2 regions of the Comamonas sp. Y33R10-2 genome follow, and region 1 is predicted to be linked to the other one. Evidence: riboswitches for the same ligand, from Rfam matches in the RefSeq annotation. Region 1 holds a riboswitch; the other holds the start of a gene.
What was found. Region 1 has a riboswitch for S-adenosylhomocysteine ahead of metH (methionine synthase). Riboswitches for the same ligand answer to the same signal wherever they lie in the genome.

Region 1 (7,526 bases):
TTGTTTTGAATCTCGAAGGGGTAGACGCTTTGAGTCTGCGCTGGCGTCTGCATCTGCGACTCCTTCTCCCGCTTCGTCTCTGTCTTTGTCTCTTTATTCGTCTTCGCTGTTGGTGCTGCTGCAGCGACGGCTGGCTTGGGCGGCGCTTTTCGGGTTGACTTCATGGCTGGTTTTTTGACAGCTGGCGTTGCAGCAGGGGCAGTCTTGGCAGCTTCTACAGAATCACTGGTAGGAAAGGGGAGGCTGGGCTTGGCGGGCTGACGGGGCATACGAAAAGCTCCTTTGCAGTGCAAATGGGTTTGCTATGAAGTAAATAGCGCCTAGCGATTCAATATTCAGCGCTTGAAGGCATTTTTGCCTGGAACTACAGCTTACGGGTGTCAGTTTTTCCCGGCTTCGCGTTCGCGCAGCAGCTGCACAAAGCGCCGCGCAGCAAGGCCTTGCGCGCGCTCTTTAGACCATACCCAGTCCACAAACAAAGTCGTTCCGTTGCTGAGGTTCTGCACCGGTATTTCCATCAAGGCACCGGCACTGATCTGCGCTTCGATCAGCCCCTTGGGCAGCCAGCCCCAAGCCAAGCCTGCACCAATGAGTGACAGCGCTGCTTGGTGGCTGTCTGTGCGCCACAGCTGACGTGCAAACACAAAGCGTGGATCGGTCTGCTGCGGGTCGCGGCTGGCGACCAGTACTTGGCGTGTGGCGGCCAGTTGCTCAACGGTCATTTGGGTCTGTGCACCATGATCAGCCAAGGCCTGCAGCCAGGGTGCGAACTGGGGGGACATGACCGCCACCAGCGTCTCTTGCCCCATTTCTTGAAAGCCCTCGCGCCCGTCCATCGCCGGGCGCTCAAATACCAGCGCTAGATGGGCGCGACCTGCGTGCAGCAGCTCTAGCGCATCGGTCTGCGGGGCGGCCAGCACCTCAATGGGCAGAGCCGGAAACTCTTGCACAAGCCGGTTCAGCGGCTCGCTCCAGTGCGTGGCTAGTAACTCAGGGGTAATGGCTAGCGTCAGTCGCTCTTCAAGCCCCGCGTGCAGTGCTTGTGCTTGCCAATTTAATAGCTGCAATTGCTCGGCCAGCAGGCGCGCTTGTGGCTCTAAAGCGCGTGCAGCAGCGGTGGGCACAGGCTCGCGGCCACGGCGGTCAAATAGTTGCAGGTCTAGCTCGGCCTCCAATTGGGCAATGGCCATGCTGATGGCCGAGGGCACACGCCCTAGCTTGCGTGCCGCGGCGGAGAAAGAGCCGGCATCCAGCACAGCGAGAAACAGCGGTATTTGATCTGCGGTGAAGGGCATATCGGCTTATCTATCAGAAAAATTGAAAGGAACTGACTTTTCTCTTCAGTTTTCAGAACATACACTGCGTCCCATGTCTCAACAAGCCTCAGCGATGGCACCCGCTTCTTCTTCTGCCGATTCACTTGCCTCTTCTTTGTCTTCATCGGCTGCTAAACAAACTGCACCGATTTCTTTCCAGCCCACCGGCCTGCAAGGCGCCAAGCGCCGAATTGTGTATGTCGGCCTGTACGAAGCCATAGCGATTGCAGTCTCCAGCGCAATCTTTATGGCGATTGGCCAAAACGCGAGCGACTCCGGCGTTATGGCGGTCGTCGCTTCAGTGATTGCCATTTGCTGGAATTTGCTTTTTAACTACCTGTTTGAAAAATGGGAGTCTAGCCAGACCGTAAAGGGCCGCTCCATCTTGCGCCGCGTGGTGCATGCCATTGGTTTTGAGGGCGGTATCGCCGCCATGCTCATCCCGCTGATGGCCTGGTGGTTCAACATCACACTGTGGGAAGCCGCGGTGATGGAAGCAGGCCTGCTGGTGTTCTTCATGGTCTACACCTTTGCCTTCAACTGGGTGTTTGACCGCCTGTTTGGTCTGCCCGCATCGGCGCAGGCAATGGCTCAGTAATTTAGTGTTAAATCAGCTGCTAGCGCTTGTCTATCAAGCACAGGCAGCTATGAAAAAAGCGTGTTCCCGGTCAGCGAGAACACGCTTTTTTGTGGGTGAAGCCCGAGCTATCAACGCAGAAGGCTGAGCATTTCCTGCAGCAGCAAGGCGTTAATGATGTCGATGAAGAACGCGCCGACCAGCGGCATGAAAATGAAGGCGTTGTGCGATGTGCTGCACTGGTAATGAGATGTCTGCATTCGTGGTTGACGAAATTGCCTTGCACGCTACGGATTTTTTGATGGCAAATGCTCTCAACTGCGATTCCAGAACGTGACAAGACAAGGTGAAGCAATCTGCTTTGAAGTCATGATTAAGCACCTCGCCTTAGAATGACGTGCTTCGCCCCGAGGAGCGCTGCAGCTGGTCATCTTCATGCATGACCTGTCAGGCTCGGGGTCGCAGATCCTGCATTCGATCTGCCCGTATTCACAACGGCGCTCACCTGTTTTCGATTCTGTTTCTGGTTTTCTCACAGGTGAGCTGATGTCTGCTGCTGTCCCCGCTACTGCTGTTTCTTCCGTGCCCCCCATGCGCCTGTCGGGCCTGGAGCCCGTCTTTATTGGTGAGGACACGCTGTTCGTCAACGTGGGCGAGCGCACCAACGTCACAGGCTCCAAAGCCTTTGCGCGCCTTATCCTGAACGAGCAGTACGAAGAGGCCTTGGCCGTGGCCCGCCAGCAGGTGGAAAACGGTGCCCAGGTCATCGACGTGAACATGGACGAGGCCATGCTCGACAGCAAGGCCGCCATGGTGAAGTTCCTGAACCTGATGGCCTCTGAGCCCGACATTGCCCGCGTGCCAGTGATGGTCGATAGCTCCAAGTGGGAGGTTATTGAAGCCGGTTTGCGTTGCCTGCAAGGCAAGGGCATCGTCAACTCCATCTCCATGAAGGAAGGTGTTGACGAGTTCAAGAAGCACGCAAAATTAGTCAAGCGCTACGGCGCAGCCGCTGTGGTGATGGCGTTTGATGAAAAAGGCCAAGCCGACACCTTTGAGCGCAAGATTGAAATTTGCGAGCGCGCCTACCGCATCCTGGTAGACGAAGTCGGTTTTGCCCCCGAAGACATCATCTTCGATCCCAACATCTTTGCCGTAGCCACCGGCATTGAAGAGCACAACAATTACGGCGTTGATTTCATCGAAGCCACGCGCTGGATCAAGCTGAACCTGCCCGGCGCCAAGGTCAGCGGTGGCGTGTCCAACGTGTCCTTCTCCTTTCGTGGCAACGACCCCGTGCGCGAGGCGATCCACACCGTGTTCCTGTACCACGCGATTGCTGCGGGCATGGACATGGGCATCGTCAACGCCGGCATGGTCGGCGTGTACGACGACCTCGAGCCCGTGCTGCGCGAGCGCGTGGAAGACGTGGTGCTCAACCGCCGCCCCGATGCGGGCGAGCGTTTGGTGGAAGTGGCTGACAGCGCCAAGAGCGGCGCGAAGGATGAGAGCAAGCGACTGGAATGGCGCGGCACACCAGATGCCCCCAAGACCGTGGGCGAGCGCCTGTCGCACGCGCTGGTGCATGGCATTACCGACTTCATCACCGAAGACACCGAAGAGGCTTACCAAGAGATCGTGGTGAACAAGGGTGGCCGCCCGCTGCACGTGATTGAAGGCCCGTTGATGGATGGCATGAACGTGGTCGGCGACCTGTTTGGCGCCGGCAAGATGTTCTTGCCGCAGGTGGTTAAATCCGCCCGCGTGATGAAGCAGGCCGTGGCGCATTTGGTTCCCTACATCGAAGAAGAAAAGCGCCAGCAAGAAGCGGCGGGTCTGGATGTGAGCAGCCGCGGCAAGATTGTGATCGCTACTGTTAAGGGCGATGTGCACGACATCGGCAAGAACATTGTCACCGTGGTGCTGCAGTGCAATAACTTTGAAGTTATCAACATGGGCGTGATGGTGCCCTGCCACGAAATTCTGGCGCGTGCCAAGGCCGAGGGTGCCGACATCATTGGTCTTTCGGGCCTGATCACCCCCAGCTTGGAAGAGATGCAGTACGTGGCGGGCGAGATGCACAAAGATGACTACTTCCGCATCAAGAAGATTCCGCTCTTGATCGGTGGCGCCACCTGCTCGCGCGTGCACACGGCCGTCAAGATTGCGCCCAAGTACGAAGGCCCGGTGCTGTACGTGCCCGATGCCTCGCGCTCGGTGAGCGTGGCGCAAAGCCTGCTGGGTGAGAACAAAGAAGCCTATCTGGCTGAAGTGCAGACCGATTACGACAAGGTGCGCACCCAGCACGCCAATAAAAAGAAGACACCGCTGTGGAGCTTGGCCCAAATTCGCGCCAATGCCGCTGTGGTCCAACATGCGCCTGTTGTTCCGCGCACCCTTGGCCGCCGTGTTTTCAAGAACTTTGATTTGGCAGAAATTGCCCAGTACATCGACTGGGGTCCGTTCTTTCAGACTTGGGATTTGGCGGGCTCTTACCCCGCCATCCTCGACGATGAAATCGTGGGCGAGCAAGCGCGCAATGTGCAAGCGGACGCCAAGGCCATGCTGCAAAAAATCATCGACGGCCGCTGGTTGCAAGCCAACGGTGTGATGGGCCTGTTCCCCGCCAACCGCGTGGGCGACGACATCGAGTTCTATACCGACGAATCACGCAGCCAAGTGCTGACGACTTGGTACGGCATGCGCCAGCAAACCGAAAAGCAGGCGATTGAAGGTGTGATGCGCCCCAGCCGCTGCCTGAGCGATTTTGTGGCTACCAAAGAGTCTGGCATCGAGGACTACGCAGGTCTGTTCGCCGTGACTGCGGGCATCGGCGCAGAGAAGAAAGACAAGGAATTTGAAGCCGCGCTAGACGACTACAGCGGCATCATGTTCAAGGCTCTGGCCGACCGCTTGGCCGAAGCCTTTGCAGAATGCCTGCACAAGCGCGTGCGCACCGATTTGTGGGGCTACGCGGCGGATGAAAACCTCAGCAATGAGGATCTCATCAAAGAAGCCTACCAAGGCATTCGCCCCGCGCCGGGCTACCCTGCCTGCCCAGATCACACAGCCAAGATCGAACTGTTCAAGACGCTGCAAGCCGAAGAAATCGGCATGACGCTGACGGAGAGCTTGGCCATGAACCCCGCATCGAGCGTCAGCGGCTTCTACATCGGCAACCCCGAAGCTGTGTACTTCAATGTGGGTCAGATTGGTGAAGATCAACTGGCCGACATGGCTGCGCGTCGCGGTATGCCGGTGGACGAGTTGCGCCGCTTTTTGGCGCCAAATTTGGGGTGATATTCCCAGACGTGAAAAAGGCCGCATAAGCGGCCTTTTTTATTAGCAGATTAAGTGCTCAGAAATCAATTCACCTAGCCTATTTCTAGTCGCTATGATTTTCTTGAGTATGAGAGTTAAGGATTCTGCAGTGAATAGAGTGAGTTCATGCTCGGCTAAACCTGATCGTGCGACCCTGATCCGTACTTGTGTGTATCCGGCGTCGTCCGTTTCTAGCCAGTTGGCGTGAACAACTTTATTACGCAAGCTAGAGCAAGTTTTTAAGTCTGCGATGAGATCTTGAAACCAAACGGGTTCATTTTGAAATACTCCCATCCAATCTGATGCAAATTTTTCGAACAGCTCTAGCTTTGTGCTGTACATCATGTTGCTAACGACGAGGATACCTTTTTGCACGGAGCGATCTGAAATGAAATCGCACAACGCATGGTTGAGATCATTCTCTAGCGCATTGAACCAAACGACGATATCGCCAATCAAGGGCATTAAATTTTCAATATTTTCAATTGCATTGTCGGAGTCTCCAAGACCATCGCAGAGAAGCTGGCCTACGGGAATCTTTTTTGTTTTCATGGCTATGAACTAATCACCGGATAACAAGCCTCACCCCAAATCGTGTCTGGGTTGGACATCATCAAATCAATCACCACTGGTACCAGCTTGCCCATGATGTTGGCGCAGTCCTGTACTTGGGGGCGATTGATCTGGCTGTTCCATGTTGCGCCGCCATGCACCAGTTGGTTGCGCAGAGTGTAGATACGCTGAAAGACCAGGGCTAGCAACTCTGGCGTGTCGCCTTTTTCAAGTAGCCGGTTTGCGCGTTGTTTGCCTTTGGTGAAGCGTTCTTGCCATTGTTCTTGACTCAGATCGCCGCGGTGAAAGTCCCAGAAGGATTCAAAGACATAGGGGTTGTCTAGCAGCACGCGTATAGGGCCGCTGAACTCTTTCCAGATCAAGGCTTCCAGTTGCTTGTCTGTATCCAGACCATTGATCTTTTTGAGAAAAGCGCGAAAAGCGTCTTGCTCTGAAAGGCGCTGACCTTGCGGAATTTCATGCGCATAGGCGGCATTGAACGCAATCCAGAGAAAGATAAAGCGACCATCGGGGTCATCGCACTGGCTGGCTCGTTGCAACCAGCTAAGTGCACGGTGAATGCGCAGAGTTAATGCATCAGGCATGTCATCACGAATGCTCCGGTGACGCACTTTGAGTGCGGTGTATGTAGCTTGCATGCCTTCTCTTCCCTCGTTTTAGCGGCAGCTTAAATAGGGATGAAAAACAGAGCAATGACTCACACTGCAAACCTTTGTTTTCACAGCGGCTAGTCCTTATATGGAAAGCGCTTAAGCGCGTTTTCGCATAAACAGCAAGGATCTCAATGGGTAGAGAAACTCGTGCAAGGAGCTGGCGTTGCACGATGTTTATGGATTCAATGGCCAGCGGATGCACTCGAGTGATGAGACCTGCTGAATTAGCGGCTATGAAACCCACCTTCCAACTCAAGCACCACTAAACCTTGTCGAGCAACCAATGATGTTTTATGTGCTCAATGAGGCGACTAAAGGGCGTTGCTAAAGGCCGCTACGAAGGCCCGTGAAGGCATCTCCACATTTCCCACACAATGGCTCGACAGGTCGGAAATATTGCAACCGCAAACTGCTGACGCATAGCGTTGAAAAATTCTTTTTGCGGAGCGATTTCTTTCTGTGATTAATACTGCCCAATTGCTGGCTGACGAAGCCAAATACTGCTCGTTTGGTGACACCGTCCACTACGTCAATCCCCCCAAGATTTTCACAGGCTGCGATGGCAGCTATATGTACGACGACTCAGGCACCGCCTACCTCGATTTGCAGATGTGGTACTCGGCCGTCAACTTTGGCTACAAGAACAAGCGTCTTGAGCAAAAGATGATCGAGCAGCTCCAAGAGCTGCCCCAGGTGGCAAGTCAGTACCTGCACCCCACCAAGATCGAGCTTGCCAAGTTCATCGCGGAAGACGCCAAGAGCAAATGGGGCAATGACGGCCGCGTGCACTTCAACGTGGGCGGCGCGCAAGCCATTGAAGACTCGCTGAAAGTGGTGCGCAATGCCAGCGGCGGCAAGAGCTTGATGTTCGCTTTTGAAGGCGGCTACCACGGCCGCACGCTCGGTGCTTCTTCCATTACCTCCAGCTACCGCTATCGTCGCCGCTTCGGCCACTTCAGCGACCGCGCTCAGTTCATCCCCTTCCCCTACCCCTTCCGTCGCCCCAAGGGCATGACGGCAGAGGAGTACGCCGACTCCATCGTGGCAGAGTTTCGCCGCAAGTTCGAGAACGAATACCACGCAGTC
Region 2 (7,526 bases), 1.2 Mb from region 1:
CATGGCGGCTTGCAGGGCGTTGATGGGGTCAATCTCAGTCACCCACACTTGGGCGCGCAGAGCGGACAGGGCTTGGGCGCAGCCCTTGCCCACGTCACCGTAGCCAGCCACCACAGCCACCTTGCCGGCGATCATCACGTCAGTGGCGCGCTTGATGCCGTCCACCAGCGATTCGCGGCAGCCGTACAGGTTGTCGAACTTGCTCTTAGTGACCGAGTCATTCACATTGATCGCACGGAACAGCAGCGAGCCGTTGGCGGACATTTCGTTCAGGCGGTGCACACCGGTGGTCGTTTCTTCGGTCACGCCGCGGATTTCGGCCGACTTGCGGGTGTACCAGGTGGAATCAATCGCCAGCTTGGCCTTGATGGCCGCGAACATGATCTTTTCTTCTTCCGAACCGGGGTTGGCCAGCACGGAGATGTCTTTCTCAGCCTTTTGACCCAGATGCAGCAGCACGGTGGCATCGCCGCCGTCGTCCAAAATCATGTTGGGGCCTTCGCCTTCAGTGCCCTTGGCGCCGAATTCGAAGATGTTGTGGGTGTAGTCCCAGTAATCCTTCAGCGACTCGCCCTTGATAGCGAACACAGGCGTGCCAGTGGCGGCGATGGCCGCAGCAGCGTGGTCTTGGGTCGAGAAGATGTTGCAAGAAGCCCAGCGCACGGTAGCGCCCAGATCCTTCAGAGTCTCGATCAGCACGGCCGTCTGAATGGTCATGTGCAGCGAGCCAGTGATGCGCGCGCCCTTCAGGGGCTGAGTGGCCGCGAATTCTTCGCGAATGGCCATCAGGCCGGGCATCTCAGTTTCAGCGATTTGAATTTCCTTGCGGCCCCAGGCGGCAAGGGTAATGTCGGTAATAGCCGAATCAGCAGGGTTGAAGCGAACAGCAGCGTTCATGGTTTTCTCCAAAATTTGAATGAAAAACCACGTTCCGCGGAAGAAGGGGCGAATGCCATCTCACCGCACAGAAAGCGTGGGTGAGCGTCGTTGCGAGATGAAATCCGAGCCTCACGCCCCGCTGTGGCCGGCGCTAAGCCGACTGGGGAACGCTGCAACGCTCCTCGGATGGACGGCAATTATAAGGGAATCCCCTTCTCACCAGCCTTTACTCTATTTACTTCATACAGCGCTTCAACTTGCAGCGGCAAGCTCTCATTACCAGACAGCCTCCATGAATTGCCCCTACCGCTAAAATAAGCGCCCTCAAGCCTTATTCACAGGTCTGCCCCGTATAGGCGCAGGCCTTGTGCAGCTCACCCATCGCTGCACCTTTTTGTGGTCACAGCCGGTATCTCCGGCTGTATTTACAGCTCTCAATACCGTGTCATACGCCCCAGAAACTCAGCGCCGTCGTACGTTCGCCATCATTTCCCACCCGGATGCGGGTAAGACCACGCTGACCGAAAAGCTGCTGCTTTTCTCGGGCGCGATTCAGATCGCCGGAGCGGTCAAGGGCCGCAAGGCCAGCCGCCACGCCACGTCTGACTGGATGGAAATTGAAAAGCAGCGCGGGATCTCGGTCGCATCGTCGGTGATGCAAATGAGCTACCGCGACCACGTCATCAACCTGCTCGACACCCCCGGCCACAAGGACTTCTCGGAAGATACCTACCGCGTGCTGACGGCCGTGGACTCGGCCCTGATGGTGATTGACGCAGCCAACGGTGTGGAATCGCAAACCCGCCGACTGATTGAAGTTTGCCGCCAGCGCAACACGCCCATCATCACCTTCGTCAATAAGTTTGACCGTGAAGTGCGCGATCCGCTGGACATCATGGACGAAGTTGAGCGCGAGCTGGGCATGCCCTGCTGCCCTATCACCTGGCCTGTCGGTCAAGGCAAGAGCTTCGGCGGCATCATCAATCTGCGCACGAAGAGCATGACGGTGTTCACCCCCGGCAGCGATCGTGGCCCCAAAGACTTTGAAGTCATCCCCCTGACCGAGGCCGACAAGCTGCGTGCCCGTTTTGGTCAAGCGTTTGACGATGCTCTGGAATCCATGGAACTGGCTGTGGGCGCCTCCGCCGAGTGGAGCCATGAAGACTTCCTGGCCGGCAAGTTGACGCCTGTGTTCTTCGGCTCCGGTGTAAATAACTTCGGTGTAATGGAAGTGCTGGACGCCGTGGTCGACATGTCGCCCCCGCCCGGCCCGCGCATTGCATTCACAGAAGTGAACCGCAACCGCGAAGAAAAAACCATCAACCCCGAAGACAAAGGTTTTGCTGGCGTGGTCTTCAAGGTGCAAGCCAATATGGACAGCAACCACCGCGACCGCATCGCCTTTGTGCGCGTGGCCAGCGGCAAGTACACCCCCGGCATGAAGATGAAGGTGCAGCGCACCGGCAAGGAACTGCGCCCCACCAGCGTGGTGACATTCATGTCGCAGCGCCGCGAAGCGGTGGATGAAGCCTTTGCCGGCGACATCATCGGCTTCACCATCCACGGTGGCGTGCAACTGGGCGATTCGATCACTGATGGCCCAAGCCTGCAGTTCACCGGCCTGCCCTTCTTCGCGCCCGAAATGTTCATGACCGTGGTGCTGAAGAACCCGCTGCGCACCAAACAGTTGCAGCAAGGCCTGATGCAGCTGGGTGAAGAAGGTGCGATTCAAGTGTTCAAACCTGATATCGGTGGCAATATGCTGCTGGGCGCCGTAGGTCAGCTGCAGTTTGAAGTGGTGCAACACCGCCTTAAAGCCGAGTACGACTGCGATGTGCGCTTAGAAGGCTGCCAGTACACCGGCGCACGCTGGATTACGGCCGACAACGCCGCCGATCTGCGTGAGTTTGAAAACGCCTACCCCATGCGTTTAGCGCACGATGCGGCAGACACGCTGGCCTATCTGTGCACCAGCCCCTACGACGTGCGACTGGCTCAGGAACGATTCCCCAAGATTCATTTCCACCCGTTGCGCGAGCACGCAGGCTTGGCACTAGGCTCAGCAAACTGATCCCCCTAAGGCGCTTTGCGCCTTCCCCCTCTCTGCTTCGCGGAGGGGGACGACGCCCTCGCAGCGGGGCGGCCCTTGCTCGGCGTCTCGCCGATGGGTAGTGCCAGTTTCCAGCGTCACCTGCAATGCATTGAGAGTTTTTTGTGAGCCTAGAATTTCTGCGCCCCCTGTCTGAACTGCAAACACCCGCCAAGCTGCTGGGCGTGTTGACCGATATCGACGACACCTTGACCACCGATGGCGTGGTGCCAGACCACGTGGTGGCCGCTATTGCCCGCCTCAAGGAGGCGGGCTTGAAAGTGGTGCCTATCACCGGCCGCCCCGTGGGTTGGAGCGTGCCTTTTGCATCGGCCTGGCCCGTAGATGCCATCGTGGCTGAAAACGGTGCTGTGGCCCTGCGCCGTAACGCCGAAGGCAGCTTGGACAAGCTCTATCAACAAGACGCCCAAGAGCGCGCCAGCAACTTTTCCAAGATGCAGCAAGTGCTCGAGCAAATCGAAGCTACCGTGCCCGGCGCCACACGCGCTACAGACTCTGCAGGCCGCGAGTGCGATATCGCAGTGGACCACAGCGAGTTCACCCACCTGCCGCAGGCGCAAATCGATGCGTGCGTGCAAATCATGCGTGACGCAGACATGAACGCCACCGTCAGTTCCATCCACATCAATGGCTGGTTTGGTGAGCACAACAAGCTCGAAGGCGCGCGCTGGATTGTGCGTGAACTCTTCGATATCGATCTGGACGCCACACTGAATCAGTGGGTCTACATCGGTGACTCCACCAATGACCAGCTGATGTTCCAGCACATGCCTCACAGCGTCGGCGTGGCAAACATCGAGCGCTTTGTCCCCCAACTTAAGCACCTGCCCCGCTACGTAACTCCTGCTGAACGTGGTGATGGCTTTGTCCAACTGGTCGATCAGTTGCTAGGCACTCAAAATTAATAGCTACTTGTTCCTGTTTCTATTGCTGAATGAATTGATATCACACTGAAATTCAATCAACACCAGCGCTAAACGCTCATCTTTTTAAAGGCCTGTGACATGCTCGCAGGCCTTTTGCGTTTCTGTAGTTAGGGTACTTATTCGCTTTCTGAACCTACAGCCCAGATCAACCCCTTCAATGCGCGAAACAACTACAGCGTGAATTCGTCCGCGCCCTCTGAAATGTCAAGAATTTTGACATGTGTCTCAAACACTGAGTAAGCCTGGAAAGTAGGCTGGCACTTACAAATCAGAAAGCAAAACACTCTCCCTAATAACAACTTCTAACCTAAATAAACTTTTTCATAGAAAACATCTAATTCACCCAATCTACTGAGTTTGGTGAGTTAATGAATAAATCCTATCGGTCTATTTGGAATCCAGCACTGGGTGCTTGGGTAGCAACGTCAGAAATTTCACGTGCACGCGGCAAGAGCTGCAGCGTTCGTCTCATTGTTACATCCGCACTTCTACTCGTCGTTGTATTGACCGCCGGAGCCCAAGCCCATGCTGGCTGTGTCGACAACTCATTCACACCCAACTGGGCGGTAGGAGCCACTGATAGCTCCAACTGCACTGCTGCATCCCCCAAGTATTCCAGCGCAAACACGGTCTATGTTTACTCCGGTGGCGTGCTGACTTTTACTCAGCCAAATGTCACGATCGATGCCTACAACGGCGGGAGTATTCACGGGCTCAGCATCAATGGCAACGCTTCCCCCAATCCCAATACCAACGCAAATAAAAGCACCATCAACGCCCAGAATATTGATATCAGCAGTTCTGGACGGGGCTACACAAGAGCGGTCTACATCGCTGCCGGGGGCACCATGAATGTCAGTAGCAACATGTCTGCTCATCGGTGGGACTACACCAATCAAAGCCAAGGCGCAGCAGCACTTGAGCTGGCCAACGGCAATCTCCATGTAGCCGGCAATCTTGATGTGGGGTTCTTCAGTGACAAACCTTTTGGCGAAGCCCTGCGTATTGGAGGCGCCAACAACTTAACCGTTGGCGGGCTGCTTTCCAGCACTGCCGGTCAGTACCCTTGGGGCAGTACAGCAGCTGTTCAACAGCAGGTTCAACCCGGCGCAAGCAGCTACAACGCCAAGCTGGGCGCCAATACCAACGCAATAACCTCGGACAGCTACACCAAGGCCGACATTAATGAGCTGAAGGCCACCACCTTACAAGACACGCCTTACAACTGGCGGCATACCGCTAACGGTGGTTCGGGCCTGATTCAAGTTCATAACGCCGCGACTATCAGCACGTATGGAAGTGGCACCAACGCATTATTCACCTCTCTCCAAGGATCAAACGCCAACGAAAGTGGCGTGATCGCTTTGGGCACAACATCTGCGCCAGCAGCACAAACGGGGACATTCCAGCTTCGTGTGGGAGATAAAACCACATTCAATGCACTGGGCGCCAGCAACACAGCAGTCGGGCTGGCATCAACAGCAGCATCCACCGCCAATGCCAGCATTCAGATTGACTCAGGCGCAACCTTTAATCTTCAGCAAGCTAACAGCACAGGCATTGCCCTCAGCCACACAGGTGCTGGTCAGTTGACCCTGAACAACGCTGCCACTATCTCCACCACAGCGGCAGCCGTAAACCTATCAACCTCGGGCGCGGGCAATACCGCCATCGTCAACAGCGGAACGCTGACTTCTTCCAGCACCACGCTGGGTGCGCTGCAAATGGCAGATGCATCTGCCACCGCAGGTACGGCTCGCACCATCAGCATCGATAACACCGGCACGATTTCTGGCGCTCGGTCGGCCATTGCGGCAGCTTCTGGTGAAGCCACTACGCAGATCAGCCTAAGCAACAGCGGCCAGATTCAGAAAACAGTGGCTGACAACAATGCCGTCATTGACCTGTCTGCCACCCAAGGCAGCAATAGCTTTGCCATGAAGGGCGGCTCCGTCGGCACGCAGCCCCCTCATACACCCAGCACAAGCGCAGCCTATCTGGGCGGCAGCGGCGCAGACAGCATTACCCAGACTGGTGGCAACTTTCAGGGCGATGTTCTCACCATGGCTGGTGACGACAGCTTTACTGGCACCGCAGGCCGCCTGATCGGCACGCTGAACATGGGTGATGGTAACGACACGGCCTTGATCGCCTCAGGCTACGACCTGAGCCAAACACCCCGCCTTGATGGCGGGGCTGGCACCAACAACCTGACCTTGCAAGGCCAAAGCCTCAATATTTATAGCGCCGCGGCCGATACACCCGCGCAAGGCGTGAATGTGTTGAACTGGCAGACCCTAAATCTGCAAAATGCCAGTGCGGCGCGTTTGACCGGTGATCTGAATTTAGGTGGCCTTACAGGTCAGTTGAATATCGATTCGACCTCGTCTGTAGCCATTGCAGGTGCAGCATCCACTGCCCGCACCATTGCCGGTAGTGTGAACAATGCCGGCACGCTAGACCTGCGCAACAGCGCGGCAGGTGCTCTGAACACTTTGACCGTGCAAGGCAACTACGTGGGCAACAACGGAAAGTTGTTGATCAACACCCAGTTGGGTGACAGCAGCTCCCCCACCGACAAGCTGATCATTGATGGTGGCAAGGCCAGTGGCAACACTTCGGTCAGCGTCACCAACAAAGGTGGCTTGGGCGCACAGACCACTGGCAATGGCATTCAAGTCATCAACGCCATCAACGGCGCCACAACGGATGCAGGAGCTTTTGCACTCAATGGAGGCACCGTCTCCGCAGGTGCCTACAACTACAGTCTGGCGCGCAATACCGATGAGAGCTGGTATCTGAGCAGTGCTGCCGCGCCGCAACCTCCTGCCCCATCACCATCGCCTTCTCCTTCCTCGTCACCGTCGCCTTCCCCGTCACCCAGCCCTGCCCCAGCTCCTCAGCAAAATTACAGCCCTCAGACCGCCGTCATGGCAGCTACGCCCACCTTGGCACTGCTGCATGGCGCTGCCACGCTCGATAGCTGGCAAGAGCGCATGGGCGGCCGTGTGTATGGCTACGGCATGCAAAAGCAGCAAGACCAAGCCTCGCCAGGCTGGGTACGCATGATCGCCCAAGGCGGCAGCCGCGATGGCGGCAAGCGCTATGGCACAGGTACTGGCGATCAAAGCATGGCTCCCGGCATCGACTACAGCACCTACGTTGCGCAGCTGGGCATGGATTTTTACCGCAACCAATCTGGCAATGCGCGTCAAGCCGCAGGTGCCTTTGTGGCTTTGGGTCAGACCAGCGGTGATATCAGCTTCACAAACTACAGAACTCAACAATCGGGCGATGCTGGAAAATCACGTGTACAAGGCACAACACTGGGTCTGTACTGGAGCCGCATTGCCGAACAAGGCCAGTATCTGGATGCCGTGCTGCAATACACCGATTACGACATCAAAACCAGTGCACTGGGTGCTAACAGCACCAAGAGCGGCGGCAAAGGCTTTGGCGCATCGATTGAAGGCGGCGTGCCTTTTGCACTGAACTCCGATTGGACGCTGACACCTCAAGCCCAACTGCGCTGGCAACATGTCTCGCTCAATAGCGCCAATGTGGTTGAAAACGGCCAACGCATCGGAAGCTATGACTTTGGCAACGCCAAC

Region 2: another riboswitch for S-adenosylhomocysteine. It lies ahead of ahcY (adenosylhomocysteinase); the one in region 1 lies ahead of metH (methionine synthase).

Annotation. Positions count from the first base shown of each region.
Region 1 is NZ_CP079925.1:2,730,309-2,737,834, forward strand. Features, by position in the region: gene KUF54_RS12150 (PPK2 family polyphosphate kinase) at 1-53, opposite strand, end outside; gene KUF54_RS12155 (LysR family transcriptional regulator) at 381-1,295, opposite strand; gene KUF54_RS12160 (PACE efflux transporter) at 1,369-1,914, shown strand; gene KUF54_RS17425 (hypothetical protein) at 2,025-2,153, opposite strand; S-adenosyl-L-homocysteine riboswitch at 2,297-2,403, shown strand; gene metH (methionine synthase) at 2,440-5,193, shown strand; gene KUF54_RS12170 (hypothetical protein) at 5,236-5,766, opposite strand; gene KUF54_RS12175 (HEPN domain-containing protein) at 5,769-6,425, opposite strand; gene KUF54_RS12180 (aspartate aminotransferase family protein) at 6,900-7,526, shown strand, end outside.
Region 2 is NZ_CP079925.1:74,876-82,401, reverse strand. Features, by position in the region: gene ahcY (adenosylhomocysteinase) at 1-897, opposite strand, end outside; S-adenosyl-L-homocysteine riboswitch at 973-1,069, opposite strand; gene KUF54_RS00295 (peptide chain release factor 3) at 1,322-2,950, shown strand; gene KUF54_RS00290 (HAD-IIB family hydrolase) at 3,094-3,894, shown strand; gene KUF54_RS00285 (autotransporter outer membrane beta-barrel domain-containing protein) at 4,284-7,526, shown strand, end outside.